DNA from 3 places in the Raoultella sp. genome. Region 1 is predicted to be linked to each of the others. Evidence: predicted binding sites of a transcription regulator. Region 1 holds the regulator's gene; each other region holds the start of a gene.
What was found. Region 1 encodes CRP, which controls carbon source genes, mostly activating them, when cyclic AMP is high. Its sites were predicted from a motif close to ATGTGANNNNNNTCACAT; they were not measured.
Positions count from the first base shown of each region.

Region 2: aaeR (HTH-type transcriptional activator AaeR) is a predicted target of CRP. The motif match lies at 6,071-6,088, and genes of this name have one in related genera.
Region 3: msrB (peptide-methionine (R)-S-oxide reductase MsrB) is a predicted target of CRP. The motif match lies at 7,196-7,213, and genes of this name have one in related genera.

Region 1 covers NZ_JBCNNS010000048.1:8,820-18,917, reverse strand. The annotation lists gene ACZAHD_RS10830 (ABC transporter ATP-binding protein) at 1-1,869, shown strand, start outside; gene ACZAHD_RS10825 (nuclear transport factor 2 family protein) at 1,982-2,434, shown strand; gene ACZAHD_RS10820 (hydrolase) at 2,642-3,664, shown strand; gene ACZAHD_RS10815 (YheU family protein) at 3,661-3,879, shown strand; gene ACZAHD_RS10810 (phosphoribulokinase) at 3,915-4,781, shown strand; gene ACZAHD_RS10805 (OsmC family protein) at 4,846-5,250, opposite strand; gene crp (cAMP-activated global transcriptional regulator CRP) at 5,557-6,189, shown strand; gene ACZAHD_RS10795 (YccS/YhfK family putative transporter) at 6,242-8,320, shown strand; gene argD (bifunctional acetylornithine/succinyldiaminopimelate transaminase) at 8,310-9,530, opposite strand; gene pabA (aminodeoxychorismate synthase component 2) at 9,620-10,098, opposite strand, start outside.
Region 2 covers NZ_JBCNNS010000011.1:7,023-17,120, reverse strand. The annotation lists gene yhdP (AsmA2 domain-containing protein YhdP) at 1-3,516, shown strand, start outside; gene tldD (metalloprotease TldD) at 3,605-5,050, shown strand; gene aaeR (HTH-type transcriptional activator AaeR) at 5,124-6,053, opposite strand; gene aaeX (p-hydroxybenzoic acid efflux pump operon protein AaeX) at 6,184-6,387, shown strand; gene aaeA (p-hydroxybenzoic acid efflux pump subunit AaeA) at 6,395-7,327, shown strand; gene aaeB (p-hydroxybenzoic acid efflux pump subunit AaeB) at 7,333-9,300, shown strand; gene ACZAHD_RS03160 (barstar family protein) at 9,458-9,733, shown strand; gene yhcN-B (DUF1471 family stress response protein YhcN-B) at 9,783-10,049, opposite strand.
Region 3 covers NZ_JBCNNS010000021.1:1,665-11,762, reverse strand. The annotation lists gene phoC (acid phosphatase PhoC) at 1-269, shown strand, start outside; gene ACZAHD_RS05555 (NAD(P)H nitroreductase) at 325-876, opposite strand; gene sppA (signal peptide peptidase SppA) at 1,041-2,894, shown strand; gene ansA (asparaginase) at 3,051-4,067, shown strand; gene pncA (bifunctional nicotinamidase/pyrazinamidase) at 4,077-4,718, shown strand; gene chiD (chitinase ChiD) at 4,899-6,152, shown strand; gene ACZAHD_RS05530 (YeaC family protein) at 6,343-6,621, opposite strand; gene msrB (peptide-methionine (R)-S-oxide reductase MsrB) at 6,666-7,079, opposite strand; gene gapA (glyceraldehyde-3-phosphate dehydrogenase) at 7,419-8,414, shown strand; gene ACZAHD_RS05515 (D-hexose-6-phosphate mutarotase) at 8,502-9,389, shown strand; partial or broken gene ACZAHD_RS05510 (anion permease) at 9,480-10,098, opposite strand, start outside.

The DNA.
Region 1 (10,098 bases):
GTACGGGTCCTTCTGGACAACGCCACCGCTACCATCAATCCTGGCCAGAAGGTCGGCCTGGTGGGCAAAAACGGCTGCGGCAAATCCACGCTGCTAGCGCTTTTGAAAAACGAGATTAGCGCTGACGGCGGCAGTATGACCTTTCCGGGTAACTGGCAGCTGGCGTGGGTTAATCAGGAAACCCCTGCGCTGCCGCAGCCGGCCATTGATTATGTTATTGATGGCGATCGCGAATATCGCCAGTTCGAAGCCGATTTAAACCAGGCCAACGAGCGCAATGACGGCCACGCCATCGCAACAGTGCACGGTAAACTGGATGCCATTGATGCCTGGACCATCCGTTCGCGCGCCGCCAGCCTGCTGCACGGGCTGGGATTCAGTAATGAGCAGCTTGAAAGTCCGGTCAGCGACTTTTCCGGCGGTTGGCGTATGCGTCTGAACCTCGCGCAGGCGCTGATTTGTCGTTCCGATCTGCTGCTGCTCGATGAACCGACCAACCACCTCGATCTCGATGCGGTTATCTGGCTGGAGAAATGGCTGAAAGGCTACGCCGGCACCCTGATTCTGATCTCTCACGATCGTGACTTCCTGGATCCGATAGTCGATAAAATTATTCATATCGAACAGCAAACGATGTTCGAATACACCGGCAACTACAGCTCGTTTGAAGTGCAGCGCGCCACCCGCCTGTCACAGCAGCAGTCGATGTATGAAAGCCAGCAGCTGCGCGTCGCACATCTGCAAAGTTATATCGATCGCTTTCGCGCCAAGGCAACCAAGGCCAAGCAGGCGCAAAGCCGTATTAAAATGCTGGAGCGCATGGAGCTTATCGCGCCAGCTCACGTCGATAACCCGTTCCACTTTAGTTTCCGCGCACCGGAAAGCCTGCCAAACCCGCTGCTGAAAATGGAAAAAGTCAGCGCCGGTTACGGCGAGCGGGTGATTCTGGACTCGATCAAGCTAAACCTGGTGCCCGGTTCGCGTATTGGCCTGTTAGGGCGTAACGGTGCCGGTAAGTCGACGCTGATCAAGCTGCTGGCCGGTGAACTCCAGCCACTGCACGGCGAGATTGGCCTCGCTAAAGGCATTAAGCTCGGTTACTTCGCTCAGCATCAGCTGGAGTTTCTGCGCGCTGACGAATCCCCATTGCAGCACCTGGCTCGCCTGGCACCTCAGGAGACAGAGCAGAAGTTGCGCGACTATCTCGGTGGGTTTGGTTTCCAGAGCGATAAAGTTAACGAAGAGACGCAGCGTTTCTCCGGTGGTGAAAAAGCCCGTCTGGTGCTGGCATTAATCGTCTGGCAACGCCCTAACCTTCTGCTCCTCGATGAACCAACCAACCACCTCGATCTCGATATGCGTCAGGCCTTAACTGAAGCGCTGATTGATTTCGAAGGCGCGTTGGTTGTGGTTTCGCACGATCGCCACCTGATCCGCTCCACCACCGACGATCTCTATCTGGTGCATGACGGCAAAGTCGAGCAGTTCGATGGCGACCTGGAAGATTATCAGCAGTGGCTCAGCGACTCGCAGAAGCAGGAAAGTTCATCGTCTGACGTTGCGAAAGAGGGCGGTAACAGCGCACAAGCCCGCAAAGACCAGAAACGTCGTGAAGCGGAGTTACGCACGCTGACTCAGCCGCTGCGTAAAGAGATTACCCGCCTCGAAAAAGAGATGGATAAGCTCAATACGCAGCTCGCCCAGGCGGAAGAGAAGCTCGGCGACAGCGGGCTGTATGACGCCTCCCGCAAAGCGGAGCTGACCACCTGTCTGCAGCAGCAGGCCAGTGCAAAATCAGGCCTGGAAGAGTGTGAAATGGCCTGGCTGGAGGCACAGGAGCAGCTGGAGCAAATGCTGCAGGAAGGCTAAAACTGGTTATGTTAAAACAAGGAGCATAAACGCAACGGCGCCGCATTAGGGAAGCGCGCCGTGATGTGCCCCGGCGAAAAACCACAACACTCATCAGCGAAGAGACATTGCCATGGTAAAAAACACGTTCATCTCCCTCGCACTGCTTTGCGCCCTGACCCACTCCGCCTTTGCCGCCTACACCGCGAGCGAATTGAAGAATAAAGAAAACGTCATCGCTTTTTATAATAAAGCGCTGAACGACAAAGACTTTGACGCCGCAAAAACCTACCTCGGGAAGGAGTATATCCAGCATAATCCTGGCGCGCAGGATGGGCCCGAAGGCTTTCGTCAATTCATCGCCTTTCTGAAAGACAAATTCCCCGCCTCGCACAGCGAGATTAAACGCGTGATTGTCGACGGCGACTATGTCGTTCTGCACGTTGCGTCCACCGGCCGCGAGCCGGACGTCACCCGGGCGATTATCGATATTTTCCGCCTCGATGCGCATAACAAGATCGTTGAGCACTGGGATGTTATTCAGACGGTTCCGGAAAAAACCGCCAGTGGCAACAGCATGTTTTGAGCCAGCCTCACAGCCATTCGCACCAGGCAGTGGCTGTTTCCCCTTACAGCCTTCGCGGGCAGCGGCTCATCCTTACCCCGCAAGCAGTCATCATCCGGCTGCAATTTCGTGTAACCTATAGCACAGGCCGCAAGACCACATATTGGATAACCTGCGCACTTCATGCGCGGTATAATGTTTTATAAGATGATTAACTGCTCTGGTGCTATGGTTGAAATCACCCCCACAGAAATGACGCCCCCCGAAGACGACTCGCGCGAATTCCACCCTATGCGCGGTGTGGGCAATCGTCATCTGCAGACCATGTTGCCGCGTCTGATTCGCCGTAAGCTGGGATTCACGCCGCACTGGCAGCGCCTTGAACTCCCGGACGGTGATTTTGTCGATCTGGCGTGGAGTGAAGACCCCGCCGGGGCGCAACACAAACCGCGACTGGTCGTGTTCCACGGACTGGAGGGCAGCCTGCACAGCCCCTATGCTCACGGTCTTATCCATGCGGCCATGCAGCGCGGCTGGCTGGGCGTGGTAATGCATTTCCGCGGCTGTAGCGGCGAACCCAACCGTAATAACCGCATCTATCACTCGGGTGAAACCGAAGATGGCAGCTGGTTCCTGCACTGGCTACAACGCGAATGGGGTGCGGCGCCAACCGCCGCCGTCGGCTATTCGCTGGGCGGGAATATGCTGGGCTGCCTGCTGGCCAAAGAAGGCGATAATGTCCCGCTGGATGCTGCGGTTATCGTCTCGGCCCCGTTCATGCTCGAAGCCTGCAGCTATCATATGGACAAGGGCTTTTCCCGGGTCTATCAACGATATCTGCTCAATCTGTTAAAGGCCAACGCTGCGCGTAAGCTGAAAGCCTATCCCGGTTCGCTCCCGGTCGATCTGCGCCAGCTCAAAGGCATGCGCCGCATCCGCGAATTTGACGATATGATCACTGCCAGGATTCACGGGTTTGCGGATGCACTCGACTACTATCGCCAGTGCAGCGCCATGCCGCGACTCAGCGACATTACTAAACCGACGCTGATCATTCATGCGAAGGACGATCCTTTTATGGACCACCACTCCATTCCGCCGCAAGAACAGCTCCCGGCAAACGTCGAGTATCAGTTGACAGAAAATGGCGGACACGTCGGGTTCGTCGGCGGTACGCTGCGCAAGCCAGAAATGTGGCTGGAAAGGCGTATTCCGGACTGGTTAACCCGTTGGTTAGGAGCACAAAAATGATGATTCCCTGGCACGATTTGGATCCCGAAACGCTGGATAACCTAATCGAAAGCTTTGTGTTGCGTGAAGGCACCGATTATGGTGAACATGAACGCTCGCTGGCGGATAAAGTCGCCGACGTCAAACAACAATTGAAAAGCGGAGAAGCCGTACTGGTGTGGTCAGAACTGCACGAGACGGTCAACATCATGCCCCGCAAGCAGTTTCACGGCTAAGGCGGCGCCACACATCGTTTACTCTGGGAGTTGTTATGTCTGCCAAACATCCGGTGATTGCCGTCACGGGCTCCAGCGGCGCGGGAACCACGACCACCAGCCTCGCCTTTCGTAAAATTTTCGCTCAGCTAAACCTGCGTGCTGCTGAGGTGGAAGGCGACAGCTTCCATCGATATACCCGCCCGGAAATGGACATGGCGATCCGCAAAGCGCGCGATCAGGGAAAACACATCAGCTACTTCGGCCCGGAAGCCAACGACTTCGGACTGCTGGAAAACACCTTCCTTGAGTATGGGCGTAACGGTAGCGGCCAGTCGCGCAAATATCTGCATACCTATGATGAAGCGGTGCCGTGGAATCAGGTGCCGGGCACCTTCACGCCGTGGCAACCGCTACCGGAGCCGACCGATGTCCTGTTTTATGAAGGGCTGCACGGCGGGGTTGTCACGCCGCAATATAACGTCGCGCAGAATGTCGACCTGCTGGTCGGCGTGGTGCCTATCGTCAACCTGGAATGGATTCAGAAGCTCATCCGCGATACCAGCGAACGAGGCCACTCTCGTGAAGCGGTGATGGATTCCGTTGTCCGTTCAATGGAAGACTATATCAATTTCATCACGCCGCAGTTTTCGCGTACCCATATCAACTTCCAGCGCGTCCCCACTGTCGACACCTCCAACCCGTTTGCCGCAAAGGGCATCCCGTCATTGGATGAAAGCTTTGTGGTGATCCACTTCCGCAACCTGCGGGATATCGATTTTCCCTGGCTGCTGGCGATGCTGCAGGGCTCGTTTATCTCGCATATCAATACGCTGGTGGTGCCGGGCGGGAAAATGGGGCTGGCGATGGAGCTCATCATGACGCCGCTGGTGGAGCGCTTGATGGAAGGTAAAGCGATTTAAATGACCGGGTGGCGCGACGAGCGGTGTCAACCCGGTAAGCAGCGTGCCACCGGGTATCTGGGCATTACGCCTCCACTACCTCAAATGAGTGGGTGATATTCACCGCTTTTTGCAGCATCAGTGCCACCGAGCAGTATTTCTCCGCCGACAGATCCACCGCGCGGGAAACGGCAGCCTCTTTCAGCTCCTTGCCAGTCACGATAAAATGCATATTGATATGGGTAAACAGGCGCGGCGCCTCTTCCCGACGTTCAGACGTCAGCTTGACTTCACAGTTAGTCACGTCGTGGCGACCTTTCTGCAAAATAGACACGACATCGATCGCGCTGCATCCGCCCGCCGCCATCAGCACCATCTCCATTGGGCTTGGCGCTTTATCTCCGGAGTTGCCGTCCATCAGAATCTGGTGACCTGATGCGGACTCTCCGATGAAGGTTAACCCTTCAACCCATTTCACACGAGCTTGCATAAAATTTAACTCCAAGGTTGCAATTTTCCTGACAGATTACGCGTACATAACAATTCTCGCAACGGAAGGCGACCTGCATCATGCTGAAGCGAGACACCAGGAGACATGCGGCAAAAGCTATGCTAAAACAGTCAGGATGCTACAGTATTACATTGATGTACTGCATGTATGCAGAGGAGTTCACATTACAGGCTGAAGAAAAATCACCAGCCCGTTTCCCAGGCATAGGGAAACAATACGATTGCATGCCCGGATGCCGTGTAGTGTCGGCACCCGGAGATAGCTTATAACAGAGGATAACCGCGCATGGTGCTTGGCAAACCGCAAACAGACCCTACCCTCGAATGGTTCTTGTCTCATTGCCACATTCATAAGTACCCATCTAAAAGCACGCTGATCCACCAGGGTGAAAAAGCAGAAACGTTGTACTACATCGTCAAAGGCTCTGTGGCTGTGCTCATCAAGGATGAAGAAGGTAAAGAGATGATCCTCTCTTACCTCAACCAGGGCGATTTCATCGGTGAATTAGGCTTGTTTGAAGAAGGCCAGGAGCGTAGCGCCTGGGTACGTGCGAAAACCGCATGTGAAGTGGCCGAAATCTCCTACAAAAAATTCCGTCAGCTCATTCAGGTTAACCCGGATATCCTGATGCGCTTGTCATCGCAGATGGCTCGCCGTCTGCAGGTGACCTCAGAAAAAGTGGGTAACCTTGCCTTCCTCGACGTCACCGGGCGCATCGCTCAGACGTTGTTGAACCTGGCAAAACAGCCGGATGCGATGACCCATCCTGATGGTATGCAAATTAAAATTACCCGCCAGGAAATCGGTCAGATCGTGGGTTGTTCCCGCGAAACCGTTGGCCGTATCCTGAAGATGCTGGAAGATCAGAACCTGATCTCCGCACACGGCAAAACTATCGTCGTATACGGTACGCGTTAAGTCGATGAAACGGCGTGTTGCGCCCGCAATACGCCGTTTTTGTTTCCCCTCTATGTGGCGCAGGCTGATTTACCACCCGGAAGTCAACTATGCACTGCGGCAAACGCTGGTGTTGTGTTTGCCTGTCGCAATCGGCTTCCTCCTCGGTCACTTACAGCAAGGTCTGCTGTTCTCGCTAGTGCCCGCCTGCTGTAACGTCGCCGGTCTGGATACACCGCATAAACGCTTTTTTAAACGTCTGATTATTGGCGGTTCGCTGTTTGCCGGCTGTAGCCTGGTCGTCCAGCTTCTTCTTCAGCAGGATATCCCGCTGCCCTTGATCCTCAGCGGCCTGGCGCTGCTGCTCGGCGTAACGGCGGAGATCAGCTCTCTGCATGCCAGGCTTCTGCCCGCTTCGTTAATTGCCGCTATCTTTACCCTGAGCCTTGCCGGAAACATGCCCGTCTGGGAACCCCTGCTGATCTACGCCCTCGGGACGCTGTGGTACGGCCTGTTTAACTGGTTCTGGTTTTGGCTATGGCGCGAGCAGCCGTTGCGTGAATCGCTGAGCCTGCTCTATCGGGAGCTGGCTAACTATTGCGAAGCCAAATACAGCCTGTTGACCCAGCATATCGATCCCAGCACTTCTCTGCCGCCGTTGCTCACGCGCCAGCAGAAGGTGGTGGACCTGATCACCCAATGCTACCAGCAGATGCATATGCTGGCGGCGAACCAGCGCAATGACCACAAGCGCCTGCTGCGAGCGTTTCAGATGGCGCTGGATTTACAGGAACATATCTCCGTCAGCCTGCACCAACCCGAAGAAGTGCAAAAACTGGTTGAGCGCAGCCATGCCGAGGCGGTGATCCGCTGGAACGCACAAACCGTTGCCGCCCGCCTGAGGGTACTGGCTGATGACATTCTCTACCACCGCTATCCGCAACGCTTCCACATGGATAAGCAAATCGGCGCGCTAGAGAAAATTGCCTGGCAGCATCCCGACAACCCGGTAGGGCAGTTCTGCGCCTGGCACTTCAGCCGAATAGCCCGGGTACTGCGCACCCAGCGCCCGCTGTATGCTCGCGATCTGATGGCGGATAAAGAGCGCCGTCTGCCGTTGCTGCCCGCGCTAAAGAACTATCTCTCGTGGAAATCGCCGGCGTTACGTAACGCCGCACGTATCTGCGTGATGTTAACGGCCGCGAGCCTGATGGGAAGCACCCTGAACCTACCCAAGCCTTACTGGATCCTGATGACGGTGCTTTTTGTGACCCAAAACGGCTACGGCGCGACACGGGTACGTATTGTCCATCGGGCGGCAGGGACTCTTGCCGGTCTGGCCATCGCCGGCCTGGCATTGCACTTTCACGTCCCGGAGGGTTATACACTCTCGGCGATGCTGGTCGTCACGCTGCTGAGTTACCTGATTATTCGCAAACATTACGGCTGGGCGATGGTTGGCTTTACCGTGACGGCGGTGTATACCCTGCAGCTTCTGACGCTAAATGGCGAGCAGTATATTGTCGCCAGACTTATCGATACGCTTATTGGCTGCCTTATTGCGTTTGGCGGTATGGTCTGGCTATGGCCGCAATGGCAAAGCGGGCTACTGCGCAAGAATGCTCACGACGCGCTGGAAGCCGATCAGGAGGCGATCAGGCTGATTCTCAGCGACGATCATCAAGCCCCGGCGCTGGCCTATCGCCGGATGCGTGTCAACCAGGCACATAACTCACTGTATAACTCGCTGAATCAGGCCATGCAGGAACCCGGGTTTAACACACATTATCTTGATGATATGAAGCTATGGGTCACCCACAGCCAGTTTATTGTTGAGCATATCAACGCGATGACCACGCTGGCCCGCGAGCATACGATGCTAACGCCGGAACTGGCCCGACGCTATCTGGAATCTTGTGAGGTTGCGCTCCAGCGTTGCCAGCAGCGGCTGGATACCGACGGTCCCGGCAGCGCTGGCGATGTGAATATTATGGAGTCGCAGGATGTGGAGGTGAGCCGTGGCCCGTTAAGTACGATGGAGCAACATCTGCAGCGGATCCTTGATCATCTGAACACCATGCACACCATCTCCTCGGTGGCATGGCGTCAGCGCCCGCATCACGGCATCTGGTTACGCGCAATTAAGCGCTAAGCACCTGCTGTACCGCCTGCGCAAAGCGAGCCATGCCTTCGGCAATATCCTTCTCTTCAATAACCAGCGAAGGTACAAAGCGCATTACATCCGGCCCGGCATTAAGCACCATCACCCCCGCATCTGCCGCGGAATAAAGAAAATCGCGAGCCCGGCCTTTATGCTGCGGCTTCAGCTCCGCGCCAATCAACAGCCCCATACCGCGGATATCGCTGAACAGGTCAAACTGCGCGTCAATTTGCTGGAGATGCTGTACAAACAGCGCGCGCTTCGCATTCACTCCCTCCAGCACCTCCGGGGTATTGATCAGATCAAATGCTGCCCCGGCAACGGCGCAGGCCAGAGGGTTACCGCCGTAGGTCGAACCGTGGGAACCGGCGTGGAATGCGCTGGCAATATCGTTGGTGGTCAGTACAGCGCTGATCGGGAAGCCACCGCCCAGCGCTTTGGCACTGGTAAGAATATCCGGCGTCACGCCGTAGTGCATGTATGCAAACAGAGAACCGGTCCGCCCCATTCCACACTGAACTTCATCAAAGACCAGCAGCGCCTGATGCTCATCGCACAGTTCGCGTAGTCCTTTCAGAAACTCCGGCGTCGCCGCCATCACTCCGCCTTCTCCCTGAATCGGCTCTACGACCACCGCACAAGTATGATCGTCCATTACCGCTTTAACCGCATGCAGATCGTTAAACGGCACGTGGATAATGTCTGCCGGTTTCGGGCCGAAACCGTCAGAATATTTTGGCTGCCCGCCCACCGATACCGTGAACAGCGAACGGCCGTGGAAGGCATTGTGGAAGGCGATGATTTTGGTCTTATACGGGCTGTGACGGGTAATTGTATAGTGGCGCGCCAGCTTGAACGCCGTTTCATTCGCTTCGGTGCCCGAGTTCATGAACACCACACGCTCGGCGAAGGTGGCGTCCACCAGCTTGCGACCCAGATGCAGCGCAGGCTCGTTGGTAAAGACGTTGCTGGTATGCCACAAGGTTTCGCCCTGCTCATGCAGCGCCGCGACCAGAGACGGATGACAATGACCTAACGCCGTCACCGCAATCCCGCCCGCGAAATCAACGTACTCTTTGCCCTGCTGATCCCATACGCGGCTACCTTTACCTTTAACCGGGATGAATTCTGCAGGTGCATAAATCGGCAGAATAACTTCATCGAATGTGGCGCGGGTAATTACCGCTTGCTCAGTTGCCATGTCATGCCATCCTTCTTCGTTATGCGATCGTTATTTTGATAATCTACTCACAAAATATGCATAAAAAATCACTCAATGGCAACAACAAATCACCGATTGAGAAAGTTTGCCAGCAGCTGATGTCCCTGCTCGCTAAGAATACTCTCCGGGTGGAACTGTACCCCTTCGAGATCCCATTCCCGATGACGAATCGCCATAATCTCACCACTTTCGCTGCGGGCCGTTACCTCAAAGCATTCGGGAAGGGTCGCAGGATCAATCAGCAGAGAGTGGTAGCGAGTGACGGTCAGCGGATTATTCAGCCCCTGAAAGACCCCCTGCCCGTTATGATAGATGGGTGAAGTCTTGCCGTGCATCACTTTCGCCGCACGGACGATAGTGGCGCCAAAGACCTGGGCGATAGCCTGATGGCCAAGGCAAACGCCTAGCAGAGGAATTTGACCGGCATAATGTGCAATCACCGCCAGCGAAATACCTGACTCATTCGGCGTACAAGGTCCGGGAGAGATCACGATTTTCTCCGGCATCAACGCAGCTATCTCCTCAAGCGTAAGCTCATCATTACGCC
Region 2 (10,098 bases), on a different contig from region 1:
CAAAGTCTGCTGCACATGCGCTGGCAGTTCCGCGACCTCACCTTCTGGCAACTGAAAATCCATACCAATTCGCCAATCCAGACCAATGATGGCGATGATAGCCTGAAAACCGACCATATTGGCGATCTTTTCCTGCGCCAGTTCGACCACTTTATTCTGCGCGATAGCCATTTGAGTTTCGTGACCATTTCCGGGCAACGTGCGGAATTAGCGGTTCCGCAGCTCACCTGGCTGAACACAAATAACCGCCATCGTGCGGAAGGGCAACTGAGCCTCTCCAGTCTGAACGGCCAGCATGGGGTGATGCAGGTACGAATGGATCTGCGTGATGAAAATGGCTTGCTGAACAAAGGGCGTGTATGGCTACAGGCGGACGATATTGACGTCAAGCCGTGGCTGGGTCGCTGGATGCAGGACAATATTGCGTTGCAAAAGGCGCGCTTTAGCCTTGAAGGCTGGATGACCATCGACAAAGGCGATATCGCCAGCGGCGATGTCTGGTTGAAGAAGGGCGGCGCCAGCTGGCGGGGAGATGATCAGCCCCATCGATTGACGGTAGATAATCTGACGGCTCATATCTTCCGCGAAAAGCAGGGCTGGGGCTTCCATATCCCGGATACGCGTATCTCGATCGATGGCAAAGCCTGGCCACGCGGCGCGCTGGCAATGGCGTGGATCCCGGCACAGGATGTCGGCGGCGATGACCACGCGCGTAGCGATGAGCTGCGTGTCCGCGCCAGTAACCTCGATCTGAATGGCTTGACTGGGCTGCAACCTATTGTCGATAAGCTGGCCCCTGAGCTGGGAGAGGTCTGGCGCACCACGCAACCTGCTGGCAAAATCGATCTTCTGGCGCTGGATATTCCGCTGCAGGCGGCGGAGAAATCCCGTTTCCAGGCCAGCTGGAGCGAGTTCTCCTGGAAACAGTGGAAGCTGCTGCCCGGGGCCGAGCATTTCTCCGGTAGCGTTGCCGGTAGTGTGGAGAACGGTACTCTGCACGCCAGTATGCGCGAGGCAAAAATGCCTTATGCCACGGTCTTCCGCGCCCCGCTGGAAATCGCCAAAGGAGATGCCACCCTCAGTTGGGTGAAGAATGACAAAGGTTTTATGCTCGACGGGCGCAACATTGACGTGCAGGCGACCGGGGTGCGTGCGCGGGGAGGATTCCGTTATTTACAGCCGCAGGGTGATGAACCCTGGCTGGGGATTCTGGCGGGGATCAGCACCAATGACGGCGGTCAGGCATGGCGCTATTTCCCGGAGAACCTGATGGGAAAAGCGCTGGTGGATTATCTCAGCGGCGCAATCAAAGGCGGGCAGTCGACCAACGCGACTCTGGTTTACGGCGGTAATCCGCACCTGTTCCCGTATCTGCATAACGAAGGCCAGTTCCAGGTTTCGGTGCCATTAACCAACGCCACTTTTGCCTTTCAACCCAACTGGCCGGCATTAACCGGGCTGGATATCAACCTCGACTTTATCAATAATGGTTTATGGATGAAGGTCGATAAGGTGATGCTGGGTAATGTCTCCGCCAGCAATCTTGATGCGGTTATCCCCGATTATTCGCGGGAAAAACTGCTTATTGATGCCGATATCAATGGCCGAGGGAAAGATGTCGGCCCCTATTTTAAAGAGACGCCTCTGAAAGAGACGTTGGGTTCGGCGCTGGATGAGCTACAACTGGATGGGAATGTAAGTGCTCGCTTACATCTTGATATCCCGCTCGATGGCGAGCTGACCACCGCGAAAGGCGATGTCAATCTGGTGAACAACAGCCTGTTTATCAAACCGATTGATACAACGTTGCATGATCTGACCGGCAAGTTCAGCTTTATCAATGGCGATCTGAAGAGCGAGCCCCTGAAAGCCAGTTGGTTTAATCAGCCGCTGAATCTCGATTTTTCCACCACCGAGGGACCTAAAGCCTTCCAGGTCAACGTTGGAATGAACGCCAACTGGCAGCCGTCGCGTACCGGTTTTCTGCCAAAAGCAGTCAATAATGCCGTTAGCGGTAGCGTGCCGTGGGACGGTAAGGTGGCAATTGAGCTGCCGTATCATGGGAATGCGAGCTATAAGGTTGATATTAAAGGCGATCTGAAAAATGTAAGTAGCGACTTACCTTCTCCGGTCGATAAAAAGGCGGGGGTGCCGCTGCCGGTAAAAATTAATGTCCAGGGTGGGTTAAACAGCTTCGAGTTGACCGGCGCGATCGGCGGCAAAAATCATTTCAACAGCCGCTGGCTGCTGAACCGTAAACTGACGCTGGACCGGGCGATTTTAACTTCCGATAGCAAAGCCATTTCTCCGCTGCCGGATCAGGCTGGCGTTGAGCTGAATATGCCACCGATGGATGGCGCGGAGTGGCTGGCGCTTTTCCAGGGCGGCGCAGTCAATGAAGTCAGCAGCAGTATTCTCTTCCCGGAACGGATTACATTGCGCACGCCGTCACTGACGTTTGCTGGCCAGAACTGGAACAACGTGAGTCTGGTAACCCAACCGGATGCCGGGGGCTCGAAGATTGAAGCCCAGGGGCGGGAAATCAATGCCTCTTTGACACTGCGTCAAAATGCCCCCTGGCAGGCTGCCATTCGCTACCTGTATTACAATCCCGTGGCCGCTCAGAAGAGTGGTGAAGCGTCCAGCGGGGCGAGCCCGCTGGACGGTAACCGCCTTGATTTTCGCGGTTGGCCGGATCTCCAGTTGCGCTGCGCAGAGTGTTGGCTATGGGGACAAAAATACGGGCGGATCGACGGCGATTTCTCCATTAAAGGCGATACCCTGACGCTGGCTAACGGGCTGGTGGATACCGGTTTTGGCCGTCTGACCTCCGATGGCGTATGGGTCAATGCCCCCGGCGGCGTGCGGACGTCGCTGAAAGGTAAACTGCATGGGAATAAAACCGATTCCTTCGCCAGCTTCTTCGGTATTTCAACGCCGGTGAAAGGGGCGTCGTTCGATGTCGATTACGATTTGCACTGGCGCGCACCGCCGTGGCAGCCGGATGTGGCATCGCTCAATGGGGTGCTGAAAAGCCATCTCGGAAAAGGCGAGTTTACCGACATCAGCACCGGTCATGCAGGGCAGTTGTTGCGTCTGTTGAGCGTCGATGCGCTACTGCGTAAGCTGCGTTTCGACTTTAGCGATACTTTTAGTGAAGGCTTCTACTTTGACTCGATCAACAGCACGGCATGGATTAAAGACGGCGTGCTGAATACGGATGATACGCTGGTGGATGGCCTCGAGGCGGATATCGCCATGAAGGGCTCGGTTGACCTGGTACGCCGCCAGCTTGATATGCAGGCCGTCGTGGCCCCGGAAATTTCGGCGACCGTTGGTGTGGCGACCGCGTTTGTGATTAACCCAATAGTTGGCGCCGCGGTGTTTGCCGCCAGTAAAGTGCTGGGGCCGCTGTGGAACAAAGTCTCTATCCTGCGTTATCGCATCACTGGCACTATCGATCAGCCGCAGATCAATGAAGTCCTACGCCAGGCGCGCAGCGACAAAAAGCAATGATTTGACGATTGCGGGGAATTACCGCACTCTCAATGGATAGCGTTTTTTATTTCCGCCTGACGTGCGGCAACAAACGAGTAGCATAACGATGAGCCTGAACCTGGTAAGTGAACAATTACTGTCAGCAAATGGCCTGAATCATCAGGATCTTTTTGCCATTCTTGGCCAGTTGGCCGAGCGCCGTCTGGATTACGGCGACCTCTATTTTCAGTCGAGCTATCACGAATCTTGGGTTCTGGAAGACAGCATCATTAAAGATGGTTCGTACAATATTGACCAGGGCGTCGGCGTGCGTGCGGTCAGTGGCGAGAAAACGGGTTTTGCTTATGCCGACCAAATCAGCCGGCTGGCGCTGGAACAGAGCGTGCAGGCGGCCCGCACCATCGTGCGCGATAGCGGTGACGGCAAAGTGCGCACCCTGGGAGCGGTAGAATACAGCACTCTGTATACCAGTATCGATCCGCTACAAAGTATGAGCCGCGAAGAGAAACTGGATATTCTGCGTCGCGTCGATAAAGCCGCTCGCGCCGCTGATAAACGCGTACAGGAAGTGTCCGCCAGCCTGAGCGGTGTATATGAATTGATTTTGGTTGCCGCGACCGATGGTACATTAGCGGCGGACGTTCGTCCGCTGGTGCGTCTGTCAGTCAGTGTGCTGGTGGAAGACGACGGTAAACGCGAACGCGGCTCCAGCGGCGGCGGCGGACGTTTTGGCTATGATTATTTCCTGGCAGCCGAAGGGGGTGAAGTCCGTGCCGATGCCTGGGCGAAAGAAGCGGTACGTATGGCGCTGGTGAATTTGTCTGCCGTTGCCGCCCCGGCGGGCATGCTGCCGGTGGTGCTGGGTGCGGGCTGGCCCGGCGTGTTGCTGCATGAAGCGGTAGGGCACGGCCTGGAAGGCGATTTCAACCGTCGCGGTACCTCGGTGTTCAGCGGCCATATGGGGGAGCTGGTGGCTTCCGAATTGTGCACCGTAGTGGATGATGGCACCATTGCCAATCGCCGCGGCTCGTTGGCCGTTGATGACGAAGGGACGCCGGGCCAGTACAACGTACTGATTGAGAACGGTATCCTGAAAGGCTACATGCAGGACAAACTCAACGCGCGCCTGATGGGGGTTGCCCCGACCGGTAACGGTCGTCGCGAGTCGTACGCCCATCTGCCGATGCCGCGTATGACGAATACCTACATGCTGGCAGGTAAATCGACGCCGCAGGAAATTATTGAATCGGTTGATTATGGTATCTATGCCCCTAACTTTGGCGGCGGTCAGGTCGATATCACCTCCGGTAAGTTTGTGTTCTCCACTTCAGAAGCCTACCTGATCGAAAAAGGTAAGGTCACGAAAGCGGTGAAGGGCGCGACTCTGATCGGTTCCGGGATTGAAGCGATGCAGCAAATTTCCATGGTTGGTAACGATCTGAAGCTTGATAGCGGTGTCGGCGTGTGCGGTAAAGAGGGCCAGAGCGTGCCGGTAGGCGTTGGCCAACCGACGCTGAGAGTCGATAACCTTACCGTTGGCGGAACCGCCTGAGTGTTTTGAGTGCGCTTCCGCATCTTGTGGAGGCGCAGCCTGCACCGGCGACACTCCTTCTTTGGTGTTGCCGCTAGCGGGAAATTCCCCTTCCGTGCATCCCCTGGTAAATTTTTGCCACCTCGACGAAATACTCCGTCAGCGAATTAATGCAGACCTGAACCTTCAACGGTAGCTTGTCTTTTTCGGTATACACCGCGTACACCGGGCGAGGATCGGACTGGTAGCTTGGCAGCAGGATCTCCAGCTCGCCTCGGTTGATCTCTTCGATTGCCCACATCAGCGGGACATAAGCCACACCAACGCCTGCGGTCAGCCAGCGTATCAGCGTCATGGGGTCATTGGTAACAAAGCGGCCCTGTGGGATCAGTTTGGTTGAGATCCCTTCCGGGGCGATAATTTCAAATTCATTATCAGGGCGCACGCTATACTCAAGCCACGAATGGCTGGTGAGATCGGCCGGTTTTTCCGGGATGCCCGCCTGCTGTAGGTAGCTTTTCGCTGCGCAGAGCACCATCGGCATCGAGCCAAGCCGGCGTGAAAAGAGACTGGAATCCTGCAATGCCCCGACACGGATCACCACATCCAGGCCGTCAGCAATCAGATCCGGCGCAGGAATTCCGGTGACCAGGTTGACGGATAAACCCGGGTACTCTTTCAGCATTCCGGCGGTAATGTGGGCGAGGACATTCTGTGCCATAGTTGAGGAGCAGCCGACGCGCAGCGTACCGATAGGCGTATTATTAAACGCGTACAGTTGCTCATGGACGTCCTGCGCTTCGAACAACATTCGTCGGCAGCCCTGGTAATAGATCTTACCGGCTTCTGTTAAGCCAAGGCTGCGGGTGCTGCGGTTAAGCAGCTTCACCTGGAGTTCATCTTCCAGTTTGGCGACAGTCTGGCTGATGGATGAAACGCTCATCTGGAGCTGGTGTGCCGTGGCGGTAAATGAACCAAGTTCAACCACTTTGGCAAAAACGGACATGCGTTTTAATCGTTCCATTATTCACTCTGACTTAAAAGTGATTTAGATCACATAATATAGATCATGCTGCAATTGTTACGTTACTATATTGTTAGCTACATAATAAACGCTTCACCATATCACCTGTACGCTTCTTACCAAGGTCATTATGAGTCTGTTTCCTGTCATCGTGATTTTCGGCTTGTCGTTTCCGCCGATCTTCTTTGAGTTGCTAATCTCGCTGGCCATCTTCTGGCTGGTTAACCGACTGCTGGTTCCCACCGGCATCTATGATTTTGTCTGGCACCCTGCACTGTTTAATACCGCGTTATATTGCTGCCTTTTTTATCTGATATCGCGTTTGTTCGTTTGAGGTCGATGTGAAAACACTAACAAGAAATATCTTCCGTACCGCAATCACTGTGATACTGGTTATCCTGGCATTTGTCGCGATTTTTCGCGCCTGGGTCTATTACACCGCGTCTCCCTGGACACGTGACGCGCGATTCAGCGCCGACATCGTGGCCATCGCACCCGATGTTTCCGGGCTGATTTCGCAGGTAAATATCAAGGATAACCAGCTGGTTAAGAAAGACCAGGTTTTGTTTGTGATTGACCAGCCGCGTTATCAGAAAGCCCTCGAAGAAGCTCAGGCCGACGTTTACTACTACCAGACTCTGGCGCAGGAAAAACGTGTTGAAGCCGGCCGCCGTAATAAGCTGGGTGTACAGGCGATGTCTCGAGAAGAGATAGACCAGGCCAATAACGTCTTACAAACGGTAGAACATCAGCTGGCGAAAGCCGTGGCCAGCCGGGATCTGGCTAAGCTCGATCTTGAACGCACAGTTGTCCGCTCGCCGGCCGATGGTTGGGTGACTAACCTCAACGTTTACAACGGTGAATTTATTACCCGTGGCTCGACAGCCGTGGCACTGGTGAAACAAGATAGCTTTTACGTGGTGGCCTACCTCGAAGAGACCAAACTGGAAGGAGTACGTCAGGGCTACCGTGCGGAAATTACTCCGCTGGGAAGCAGTCGCTCGATTAAAGGTACGGTGGACAGCATCGCCGCCGGGGTGACCAACGCCAGCAGCAGCAGCGACGCCAAAGGGATGGCTTCCGTGGACTCTAACCTTGAGTGGGTTCGCCTGGCTCAGCGCGTGCCGGTCCGTATTCGACTCGACAAGCAGCAGGGCAATCTGTGGCCAGCGGGGACAACCGCGACGGTAGTGATTACCGGTAAAGAAGACCGTGATACAACCCGGGTGAACTTTTTCCAGAAACTGGCGATGCGCCTGCGTGAGTTTGGTTAATCGCCATGGGGATCTTCACCATTTATCCCCGGCACCTTCGCTTCGCGATTAAATTAGCGTGCGCGCTGGTGCTGGCACTCTTTGTCGGCTTCCACTTTCAACTGGAAACGCCGCGTTGGGCGGTGCTCACCGCGGCTATTGTCACCGCCGGTCCCGCGTTTGCCGCCGGTGGAGAACCTTATTCTGGCGCCATCCGCTATCGTGGGATGCTGCGTATCGCCGGGACGTTTATCGGCTGTATTGCCGCGCTGGCGATAATCATTCTGATGATTCGCGCGCCGCTGTTGATGATGCTGGTGTGCTGTGTGTGGGCGGGGTTCTGCACCTGGATCTCTTCGCTGGTTCGCGTCGAAAACTCCTACGCCTGGGGGCTGGCAGGCTATACCGCGCTTATCATTGTTATCACCATTCATACCGACCCGATGCTGGCGCCGCAGTTTGCCGTTGAGCGTTGTAGCGAGATTGTGGTGGGCATTGTCAGCGCCATCATGGCGGATCTGCTATTTTCCCCTCGCTCGATTAAGAAAGAGATCGATCTTGAGCTGGATAACCTGCTGGTCGAACAGTACCGCCTGATGCAGCTTTGCGTGGCGCATGGCGATAGCGAAGTGGTTGATAAAGCATGGGGGGCACTGGTGCGTCGGACCAGCGCGCTGGAAGGAATGCGCGGCAACCTTATCATGGAGTCCTCGCGCTGGGCCCGGGCCAATCAGCGTTTGAAGGCCATTAATACTCTTTCTTTAACGCTGATTACCCAGTCCTGCGAAACGTACCTGATCCAGAATTCGCACCCGGAAATCGTGACCAATGATTACCGTGAGCTGTTTGCCGAGCCGGTTGAAACCGTGCAGGATGTCCATCGACAGCTGAAAAGAATGCGCCGCTTTCTGACCTGGAAAGGGGAGCACAATACGCCGGTAACGATTTACAGCTGGGTTGGCGCCGCGACACGCTATCTGCTGTTGAAGCGCGGCGTGGTTGGCAATACCAGGATTAGCCGGGTTGAAGATGAAGTGCTGCGGGGGGAAGTGGTAATAAAGGCGGGTTCCGCCGAGCATCATCATGCGATGGTCAACTTCTGGCGCACCTCCATTTCCTGCATTCTTGGGACGTTGTTCTGGCTGTGGACCGGCTGGACCTCCGGCAGCGGGGCGATGGTGATGATTGCGGTGGTGACGTCGCTTGCCATGCGCCTGCCAAACCCTCGAATGGTGGCGATAGATTTTCTCTACGGTACGCTGGCGGCCTTACCACTGGGGGCGTTGTTTTTCCTGGTGATTATGCCCGCCACGCAGCAGAGCATGCTGTTGCTGTGTATCAGCCTGGCGGCGATGGCGTTCTTTATCGGTATTGAGGTACAAAAACGGCGGCTGGGATCGCTGGGAGCGCTGGCGAGTACCATCAACATTCTGGTACTGGATAACCCGATGCAGTTTCAGTTCAGCCAGTTTCTTGATAGCGCGTTGGGCCAGATCGTCGGTTGTTTTCTTGCGCTGATGGTGATTCTGCTGGTGCGGGATAATTCACAAGCGCGTACCGGGCGTGTGCTGCTGAATCAGTTTGTTTTGGCAGCGGTTTCATCGCTGACGACCAATACTGCGCGTCGTAAAGAGAACCATTTGCCAGCGCTTTATCGGCAGTTGTTCCTACTGTTGAATAAGTTTCCCGGTGATATCGCCCGTTTCCGCCTGGCGCTGACCCTGATTATTGCCCATCAGCGTCTGCGGGATGCGCCTGTGCCGGTGAACGACGATCTGTCGGCATTTCACCGCCAGCTGCGACGCACCGCAGACCATGTGATTTCCGCAGTCAGTGATGATAAACGACGTCATTATTTCGCTCGTTTGTTAGAAGAGCTGGACGTTTATCAGGAAAAACTGCGGGTCTGGGAGGCGTCACCTGCGGTGACGGAACCGGTCCGACGGCTGGTGGATATGTTACGTAAGTATCAGCATGTATTGACCAATAGCTAAACCTGAACCGACGCTAAAGCGTCGGTTTTTTTATCACTATACTTAATCATCGGGGATATTCGCGTTTCGTTCAGGGAAGCCGGGAGAGAGCCCCGGCACGTGTACGCAGGGATGTATTGGCGGGTGGCAATAGCGCGATGTTGACAGGGTGTAGGCGATGACTATCTATACATTTGATTTTGATGATATAGCCGATCAGCAGGATTTCTATCGTGAGTTTTCACGGATCTTCTCGCTCAACCGCGAGCAGGTGAACAATCTGGACTCATTGTGGGAAGCCGTAACCGGCGGTCTGCTACCGCTGCCACTGGAGATTGAGTTTATTCACTTAAGCGATAAACAGCGTCGGCGCTTTGGCGCCTTGATATTGCTGTTTGATGAAGCGGAAGAAGAGCTGGAAGGGGAGCTAAGGTTTAACGCCCGGCAAGCATAAAAAAGCCCCCGACAGGCGGGGGCAAGTCGTCGGACAAGACGACGAGGGTTTATTTGTACAACTCAGCTGTAGCGTGCCAGCTATCGCCGGTACGGGCTTCAATAATACGGTAGCTGCTTGCGCCTTCTTTTTCGGCTTTAGCCGCCAGTTCATGGCGCATATCCATCGGGGCGCTGCCTACCTGAGAAACAGAGATGGTGCCCAGCGACTGCAGGTTTTGAGCTTGTTCCTCGTTGACCTGATGTACGGCGGCGCTGGCGCCGAAGGAGAGGACGGAGGCCAGGCCCAGGGATGCGATGATCATTGAACGTTTCATAAATTTTACTCCAACCATTTGTTGCAGCGGCAGGAGGCTGTAAATAGAC
Region 3 (10,098 bases), on a different contig from region 1:
AAAACGGTTCCTACCCTTCCGGGCACACTTCTATCGGCTGGGCCACCGCGCTGGTGCTGGCTGAAATCAACCCGCAGCGCCAGAATGAGATTCTCAAACGCGGCTATGAGCTCGGTGAAAGTCGGGTGATCTGCGGTTACCACTGGCAGAGCGATGTTGACGCGGCGCGTATTGTCGGCTCGGCGGTGGTTGCCACGCTGCATACCAATCCGGCCTTCCAGCAACAGTTGCAAAAAGCCAAAGACGAGTTTGCGAAACAGCAGAAATAGTCTGCGCGACAGCCCGGCGGTTCACGCCTGCCGGGCTGTTCTTATTCTGCGTGGATCAGAAGCGGACCACAAACGGCGCGGTGTCCGGCAGAGAAACGGTTGTTGAGGCTTTAAGCTGCGGCGTTCCCAGATAGAGAAAACCGACGATTTTATCCTGCTCGCGGCAGGCGAATCCTTCACGGACGATCGGGCTTTCGGTCAATGCGCCGCTGCGCCAGATGCCGTTAAAGCCCTGCGCTAACGCCGCCATCTGCATGGCCATCACGGCGCAACCGGCCGACATTTCCTGCTCCCATTTAGGCACCTTCGGGTGATCTTCGCAGCGGGCGACAACGGTAATAATCAGCGGAGCGCGGAACGGTGCACTGCGGGCCTTTTCAATGCCTTTGTCATCCTGCCCGGCCTCTATCGCCCCTTTCTCCAGCAGTTGACTGAAGCGTTCGCGGCCTTCATCAGAAATAATAAAGAAACGCCATGGCTGCAGCGTCCCGTGATCCGGGGCGCGTAGCCCGGCACGAAGAATATTTTCCAGTTGTTCGCCGGTCGGTGCCGGCTCTGCGAGACGAGAAGCGCTGCGGCGATTAATCAGTAGTTCGAGAGCATCCATTTTTGTGACTCCTGTGCTGTCATTTTTCATAAAATTAACATGCGCAAGAATTTTGTTACAGCACGACCGGTGATTCCTGCTGACAACCGTCAACCGTCTCTTTAGGATAACCAGACGCGGCAACCCAAGCGGTTAGCCCATTTTTAACAATGTAGGGAGAATACATGCGAACTCTTTGGCGGCTGCTCGCCGGATTTTTTAAATGGACGTGGCGGGTACTCAATTTTATTCGCCAGCTCGCACTGAACCTGGTTTTCCTGTTGCTGGTCCTGGTTTGTGTTGGCATCTGGGCACAATTCAGCAGCACTACAACGGAACATACCGCTCGCGGTGCACTGCTGATGGATCTCACCGGTGTGGTGGTCGATAAACCGTCCGCCAGTAGCAAACTCGGGGTGATCGGTCGTCAGCTCTTTGGGGCCAGTTCCGACCGTCTCCAGGAAAACTCGCTGTTTGATATCGTACAAACCATTCGCCAGGCGAAAGATGACCGCAATATCACCGGCATCGTACTGGATCTGAAAAATTTTGCCGGCGGAGATCAGCCTTCGATGCAGTATATCGGTAAGGCGCTGCGCGAATTTCGCGATAGCGGCAAACCGGTATATGCCGTGGGGAGTAGCTACAGCCAGGGGCAATATTATCTGGCGAGCTTCGCCAATAAAATCTGGCTCTCGCCGCAGGGTGAAGTTGACCTGCACGGCTTTGCCACCAACGGCCTGTATTACAAATCTCTGCTCGACAAGCTGAAAGTCTCGACGCATGTTTTCCGTGTCGGAACCTATAAATCGGCGGTCGAGCCGTTTATCCGCGACGATATGTCGCCTGCCGCTCGTGAAGCCGACAGTCGCTGGATTGGCGAGCTGTGGCAAAACTACCTCAATACCATCGCCGCTAACCGCCAAATCACGGCGCAGCAGCTGTTCCCTGGCGCTCAGGGCCTGATTGACGGTCTGCGTAAAGTGGATGGCGATACGGCGCAGTACGCGCTGAACAACAAACTGGTTGATGAGCTGGGCACCGCGACCGACGTGGAGAAGGCGTTGACTAAACAGTTCGGTTGGAGCAAAGCGGATAATAACTATCGCGCGATCAGCTATTACGATTACAGCGTGAAAACACCGTCCGACCAGGGTGCCACCATTGCGGTTATCTTCGCTAACGGCGCGATCATGGACGGCGAAGAGACGCCGGGTAATGTCGGAGGAGACACCACCGCCGCGCAGATTCGCGATGCCCGCCTCGATCCGAAGGTGAAAGCGATTGTCCTGCGCGTCAACAGCCCGGGCGGTAGCGTCAGCGCCTCGGAAGTGATTCGTGAAGAGCTGGCGGCGGCGAAAGCCGCGGGTAAACCGGTGGTGGTCTCCATGGGCGGCATGGCCGCTTCCGGCGGCTACTGGATCTCCACGCCGGCCAACTATATCGTGGCCAACCCAAGCACTCTCACCGGCTCGATTGGCATCTTCGGCGTCATTAACACCGTCGAAAATACGCTGGATTCGATCGGCGTCCACACCGATGGCGTAGCGACGTCGGCGCTGGCCGACGTCTCAACGACCAAATCGCTGCCGCCTGAAGTTCAGCAGTTGATGCAACTGAGCATCGAGAATGGCTACAAACGCTTTATCACCCTGGTGGCCAATGCGCGTAACAGTACGCCGGAGAAAATCGACCAGATTGCCCAGGGCCATGTCTGGACCGGTGAAGATGCGAAAGCCAACGGGCTGGTCGATAGCCTGGGCGACTTTGACGACGCGGTGACAAAAGCTGCGGAACTGGCGAAACTGAAACAGTGGCATATCGACTACTACCAGGAAGAGCCGACGTTATTCTCGATGGTGATCGATAGCCTGACTGGTTCGGTACGCGCGTCGCTGCCGGCAGCTCTGCAGGCCTGGCTGCCAGCGCCGGTTGCCGCCGCGGCCAATGCCGTCAAAGCTGAGAGCGATAAGCTCGCCGCGTTCAACGATCCGCAGAACCGCTACGCGTTCTGCTTAACCTGCGCCAATATCCACTAGTTCCCCCCGTTTGGCCAATCCCCCGACAACATCAGTATTGTCGGGGGAAATTCGCCTGCCACTCGCCTGTAAGGTGAAGTATAACGGGGGATTGCGCTGTATTTTTTTAGCGCTCACCTTATACTGCGCCTGTCTATGTACAACCTAAGCGATGATATGCAAAAGAAATCGATTTACGTTGCCTACACCGGTGGGACCATCGGTATGCAGCGCTCAGAACACGGTTATATCCCCGTTTCCGGCCACCTGCAGCGTCAGCTGGCGCTGATGCCTGAGTTCCATCGTCCGGAGATGCCGGACTTTACGATCCATGAATATGCGCCACTGATGGACTCTTCCGATATGACGCCGGAAGACTGGCAGCACATCGCCGACGACATCCGCGCGCATTACGACGAGTACGATGGCTTTGTTATCCTGCACGGGACTGACACCATGGCCTTTACCGCCTCAGCGCTGTCATTCATGCTGGAGCATCTGGGTAAACCGGTTATTGTGACAGGGTCACAAATCCCGTTAGCCGAACTGCGCTCCGACGGGCAGATCAATTTGTTGAATGCCCTGTACGTTGCCGCTAATTACCCGATCAATGAAGTGGCGCTGTTCTTCAATAATCGTCTTTATCGCGGCAACCGCACAACCAAAGCTCATGCCGACGGTTTCGATGCCTTCGCCTCCCCCAATCTGGCTCCTTTACTGGAGGCAGGGATCCACATTCGTCGCCTCGGCACGCCGCCAGCGCCACACGGTATTGGCGAGCTGATGGTGCATCCCATCACGCCGCAACCGATTGGTGTCGTGACGATCTATCCGGGCATTTCGGCCGATGTGGTACGTAATTTCCTGCGTCAACCGGTGAAAGCATTGATCCTGCGTTCCTATGGCGTCGGCAATGCTCCGCAAAATGGCGAGTTTATCCAGGTTCTGACAGAAGCCAGCCAACGCGGGATCGTGGTCATTAACCTGACCCAGTGCATGTCCGGCAAAGTCAATATGGGGGGGTATGCCACCGGTAACGCTCTCGCCCAGGCGGGCGTCATCAGCGGTTTTGATATGACCGTTGAGGCCACACTGACCAAGCTACACTACTTGTTGAGTCAGAACCTGAGCGTCGATGAGATTCGCAACCTGATGCAGGAAAACCTGCGTGGCGAACTGACTCCCGATGAGTAAGGAGAACCGATGACGAATCGCGCACTACTGCTGGTCGATTTACAAAATGATTTTTGCGCGGGCGGCGCGCTGGCCGTACCGGAAGGTGATAGCACCATAGATATCGCCAACCGACTTATCGACCATTGTCTTGCCCGCGGCGAAACCGTCGTCGCTAGCCAGGACTGGCACCCGGCAAACCATGGCAGCTTCGCCAGCCAGCACCAGGTCGAACCTTATACCCGGGGGCAGCTTGATGGCCTGGTGCAAACGTTCTGGCCCGATCACTGTGTGCAGAACAGCGAAGGTGCGGCGCTGCATCCACTGCTGCAGCAGCAGGCGATTGCCGCGGTATTCCATAAAGGGGAAAATCCGGCCATCGACAGCTACAGCGCTTTTTTTGACAACGAACACCGACAAAAAACCGGGCTCGATGAGTGGTTGCGCCAACACGGCATCACCGATCTCATCGTTCTTGGGCTGGCGACCGATTACTGCGTCAAATACACCGTGCTGGATGCGCTGAATCTCGGCTATAGCGTTAACGTCATTACCGACGGCTGCCGCGGGGTCAACCTCCAGCCGCAGGATAGCGCGCTTGCCTTTATGGCGATGGCCTCCGCCGGTGCTACGCTGTACACCCTCGACGACTGGCTGGAAACGCAGGCGTAATCCTCGTGCCCGAAGCCGCCGCTTCGGGCAATCCCCCGCTTCGCTTTGACTATAAATTGAGCTGACTCGCAGATTCAACGCACTATCGCTGGTAGTGTTAACGCGTTGTTTTTCCGCCACGCCATTTACGTGGCGTGTTTGTTTTTCAATGCCACTTTTTTAAGTCAAAGAGGATCTGATATGAAGCTTTTGCCTTTGCTGGCAGCATTACCCCTGCTCTGTGCTTCCGTGGTCTCCGCCAGTTCCCTGATGTCCGTCGGCTACTTTAACGGCGGCGGTGACGTCACTGCCGGCCCCGGCGGCGATATCGATAAGCTGGACGTGCGGCAGATAACCCATCTCAACTACTCATTTGGTCTGATCTATAACGACGAAAAAGACGAAACCAATGACGCCTTAAAAGATGCCAGTAAGCTGCATCAGATATGGCTGTCACCGAAAGTACAGGCTGACCTACAGAAAATCCCGACATTGCGCCAGCAGAACCCGAACCTCAAAGTCCTGCTTTCCGTCGGCGGCTGGGGGGCACGAGGATTTTCCGGCGCCGCGGCGACGAAGGAAACCCGGACGGTGTTTATTCAGTCAGCGCTGGAGATTGTTGAGAAGTATGGTCTGGACGGCATCGATCTCGACTGGGAATATCCGGTCAATGGCGCATGGGGACTGGTCGCCAGCCAACCGGCCGATCGCGATAATTTTACGGCTTTACTGAAAGAGCTGCGCGCGGCGTTTGGCACAAAGAAACTGGCGACCATCGCCGTGGGCGCTAACGCAGAGAGTCCGAAAAGCTGGGTGGATGTCAAAGCGATTGCGCCGTCTCTCGACTATATCAACCTGATGACCTACGACATGGCCTACGGGACCCAGTACTTCAACGCCAACCTGTACGATTCAACGCGGTGGCCGACGGTAGCGGCTGCGGATAAGTACAGCGTCGATTTTGTGGTCAATAACTACCTCGCCGCCGGTCTAAAAGCGAGCCAGATGAATCTGGGGATCGGTTTTTATGGCCGGGTACCCAAACGCGCCCTTGAGCCGGGTATCGACTGGACAAAGCCGGATGCGCAAAAAAATCCCGTCACTCAGCCCTGGTTAGGGCCACAGCACATCGCTCTGTTTTCATCGCTGGGTTTTGATTTGACCAAAGACACGTATGTGAAATACAACGATATCGTCACCAAATTGCTTAATGACCCACAAAAACGCTTTACCGAACATTGGGATGATCAGGCGAAGGTTCCGTGGCTGTCGGTCCCGTCGGCAGATGGCAAAGCGCTGTTCGCCTTGTCATACGAAAACCCGCGTTCGGTAGCGATAAAGGCTGATTACATTAAGCAAAAAGGCCTGGCGGGGGCTATGTTCTGGGAGTATGGCGCCGATGACCACAATCAGTTGGCGAAGCAACTCGCGGCGTCGCTTGGGATTAAACCTTAATCGGCGAACGGCCATCGGGTGATGTAAGCTGCGCCTTACCCGAACTGCCACAACCTTGCCCGGTGGCAGCGTTACCTTACCGGGCTTGCTCAATCCAGCCACAGGCCCTGCAAAGGTTGCTTTGCCGGGCTTACTCGACCTCACTGCTGCCTCTGTAAGGGTTAGCCCCGCCGGGTATCAGGCCGCTTCGTTACTGCATCTTCAGCGTCGCAATCGGACGGGGCGCGATGCCAAAATCCTCTTTCAGTTGCTGCTTGCTCTTCATCACCATCTGACCGTTCGTATCGATGGTCATGTGCTGCGCGTCGCTGTTATGTCGCGCCTGGTAGAGCATCACCAGTTGCAGGCTGTTCTCTTTCTGCTGAGCGGTTAAGGTCACCCCATCCGGCCATTTTCCCAGTTCCACCGCCGTCGCCAGTCGCTGATACACTTCCGGCGTCATACTGTCTATTATTTGCTCAATTCCCATGGTCCGCTCAACTCCACACTGGAATAATTTGCTGAATCGTTTCTTTAACCTTTAATCTGCTCGCCATTATCTTCGTCATTGAAGCTTAATGAGGCCGAATTGACGCAAAAACGCTCCCCCGTCGGCTGCGGTCCATCCGGAAACACATGCCCCAGATGCGCATCGCAGTTTCCGCAACGAATTTCAGTGCGCTGCATACTATGGGAGTAATCATTCAGATAGCGAATCGCCTCTTCGCTTACCGGCTCGTAAAAGCTCGGCCAGCCGCAGCCTGAATCATACTTCGTTTGCGAGTGAAACAGCGGCGCGTCGCATACCAGGCAGTGGTAGACACCGTCCCGTTTGTTGTGGAGCAGTCGTCCGGTGAACGGTGGCTCAGTACCGTGATTCTGCGTCACGTAAAACTGCATCTCGCTCAAATTTTTTTTGAGCTCATCTGAGGAAGGTTTATTCGCCATGTGCTTGCTTCTCACTGTGAAAGGACAACTTTACATCCCGATTCTAACAAAACATTAACAATGAAGCGTGGACTTTTGTTCTAAACTTATTCGATGCCAAAAGGCAGCCCAGATAATTGTGACTAACATCACATTTTTATCTTTAATGACCTTTAAAATTCCGGGCGCAGCCCCAATATGGAATTGGGCTCAAAGGGAAAGTGGGATAAATTGACCGCGCAAAGGCATGCTCTGGATTGATTTGTCGCAATGATTGACACGATTCCGCTTGACGCTGCGTAAGGTTTTTGTAATTTTACAGGCAACCTTTTATTCACTAACAAATAGCTGGTGGAATATATGACTATCAAAGTAGGTATCAACGGTTTTGGCCGCATCGGTCGCATTGTTTTCCGTGCTGCTCAGGAACGTTCTGACATTGAGATCGTTGCAATCAACGACCTGTTAGACGCTGACTACATGGCTTACATGCTGAAGTATGACTCCACTCACGGCCGTTTCAACGGTACCGTTGAAGTGAAAGACGGTCATCTGATCGTTAACGGTAAAAAAATCCGTGTTACCGCTGAGCGTGACCCGGCTAACCTGAAGTGGGACGAAGTGGGTGTTGACGTTGTTGCTGAAGCAACCGGTATCTTCCTGACCGACGAAACCGCTCGTAAACACATCACCGCTGGCGCGAAAAAAGTCGTACTGACTGGCCCGTCCAAAGACAACACCCCGATGTTTGTTAAAGGCGCTAACTTTGACAAATACGAAGGCCAGGACATCGTTTCCAACGCTTCCTGCACCACCAACTGCCTGGCTCCGCTGGCAAAAGTTATCAACGACAACTTCGGCATCATCGAAGGTCTGATGACTACCGTTCACGCAACGACTGCGACGCAGAAAACCGTTGATGGCCCGTCTCACAAAGACTGGCGCGGAGGCCGCGGTGCAGCTCAGAACATCATCCCGTCCTCTACCGGTGCAGCTAAAGCAGTCGGTAAAGTACTGCCAGAACTGAACGGCAAACTGACCGGTATGGCGTTCCGCGTTCCGACTCCGAACGTATCCGTTGTTGACCTGACCGTTCGTCTGGAAAAAGCAGCGTCTTACGAAGAAATCAAGAAAGCAATCAAAGCGGCTTCTGAAGGCGCAATGAAAGGCGTTCTGGGTTACACCGAAGACGACGTTGTCTCCACCGATTTCAACGGTGAAATCTGCACTTCCGTATTCGACGCCAAAGCAGGTATCGCACTGAACGACAACTTCGTGAAACTGGTTTCCTGGTACGACAACGAAACGGGTTACTCCAACAAAGTTCTGGACCTGATCGCTCACATCTCCAAATAAGTTGAGATGAGACATTGATCCAAAAAGGCGACTTCGGTCGCCTTTTTTTATGGCTTCATGTTTACGGCTAACCTTTAGGATTGCACCATGATTAACAAAATTTTTGCTCTCCCGGTAGTTGAACAACTTACCCCTGTCCTCTCCCGCCGCCAGCTTGATGAGCTGGAGTTGCTCGTTGTCGACCATCCGCAGGTTAAAGCCTCCGTTGCTTTCCAGGGCGCGCACCTGCTCTCCTGGAAACCGGCTGGCGAGCAAGAAGTGCTGTGGCTCAGCAACAATACGCCATTCAAAAACGGCGTGGCCCTGCGCGGCGGCGTGCCGGTTTGCTGGCCGTGGTTCGGCCCGGCGTCGCAGCAGGGTTTACCGTCCCATGGCTTCGCCCGCAACCTGCCGTGGACGCTGAAAGGCCACGATGAAGATGACAGCGGCGTGATGCTGACCTTTGAACTGCAAAGCAGCGATGAAACTCGTCGCTACTGGCCGCACGAATTCACGCTCTATGCGCGTTTCAAACTGGGTAAAACCTGCGAGATCGAACTGGAAGCGCACGGCGAATTTGAAACCACCTCCGCCCTGCATACCTACTTCAACGTCGGTGATATCGCCACGGTAAAAGTGAGTGGCCTCGGTGACCGCTATATCGATAAAGTGAACAATGCCGAAGAAGGCGTGTTGAGCAACGGCGTGCAGACCTTCCCGGATCGTACCGACCGCGTCTATCTGAATGCCGAAGCGTGTAGCGTGATTCACGACGCTGCGCTGAATCGCAACATCGACGTCGTCCACCATCACCACAGCAACGTCGTGGGCTGGAACCCAGGCCCGGCACTGTCCGTCAGTATGGGCGATATGCCGGATGACGGTTATAAAACCTTTGTTTGCGTCGAAACCTGTTGCGTCACCGAACCGCAGAAAACCAGCGAAGAGAAACCCTCTCGTCTGGCACAAACTATCCGCGTCGTGAAACGAGGCTAACCCCTTCGACGCCGATAAACGCAAGATGAAGGATTAAAAACAGGGCGAAATCGCCCTGTTTTTATTTACCGGCACTCGTCATGTTTTCAACTACCAGAATCCCACCAGCTTCATCCACGCGCCCCCCAGCACGAGCCAGATAGCAATAGACGCCAGCGATACCACAAAACTCACTCCCCACCACTGCCCTGTCGTGTTATATCCCGAGCCAAACAGCGCGGGTCCCGGGCCCCGGAGTATTGCGTGAGCCCCATCGACAAATTAGAGGTATAACCCAACACCAGCGCGGCAAAAAGCGGCGGTACACCGACCGAAACGGCCACGGCAAGAAACGCCAGATACATCGCGGAAATATGCGCCATCGCCGACGCGAAAAAATAGCGGGTATAGAAATAAACCACAACAAGCAGTAAAAAAACCATAATCCATTCGAAGTGACCGACATAGCCGACAATTCGCTCAGATATCCAGCTAATCATGCCGTACTTATTGAGCGCATTTGCCATCATCACCAACACGGCGAACCAGAACATGGTGTCCCAGGCCGTTTTTTCTTCAATAATATTCTTCCACGACATAATGTTGCTGATCAGCAGCACCATCAGCCCAATAAACGCCGAAAGCGTAGCGGGAATTGAAAAGAAAATATCACCGATGGTCCAGAGCAATATCAGCAGGACAAAATCCAACGCCAGAATTTTTTCTGCCA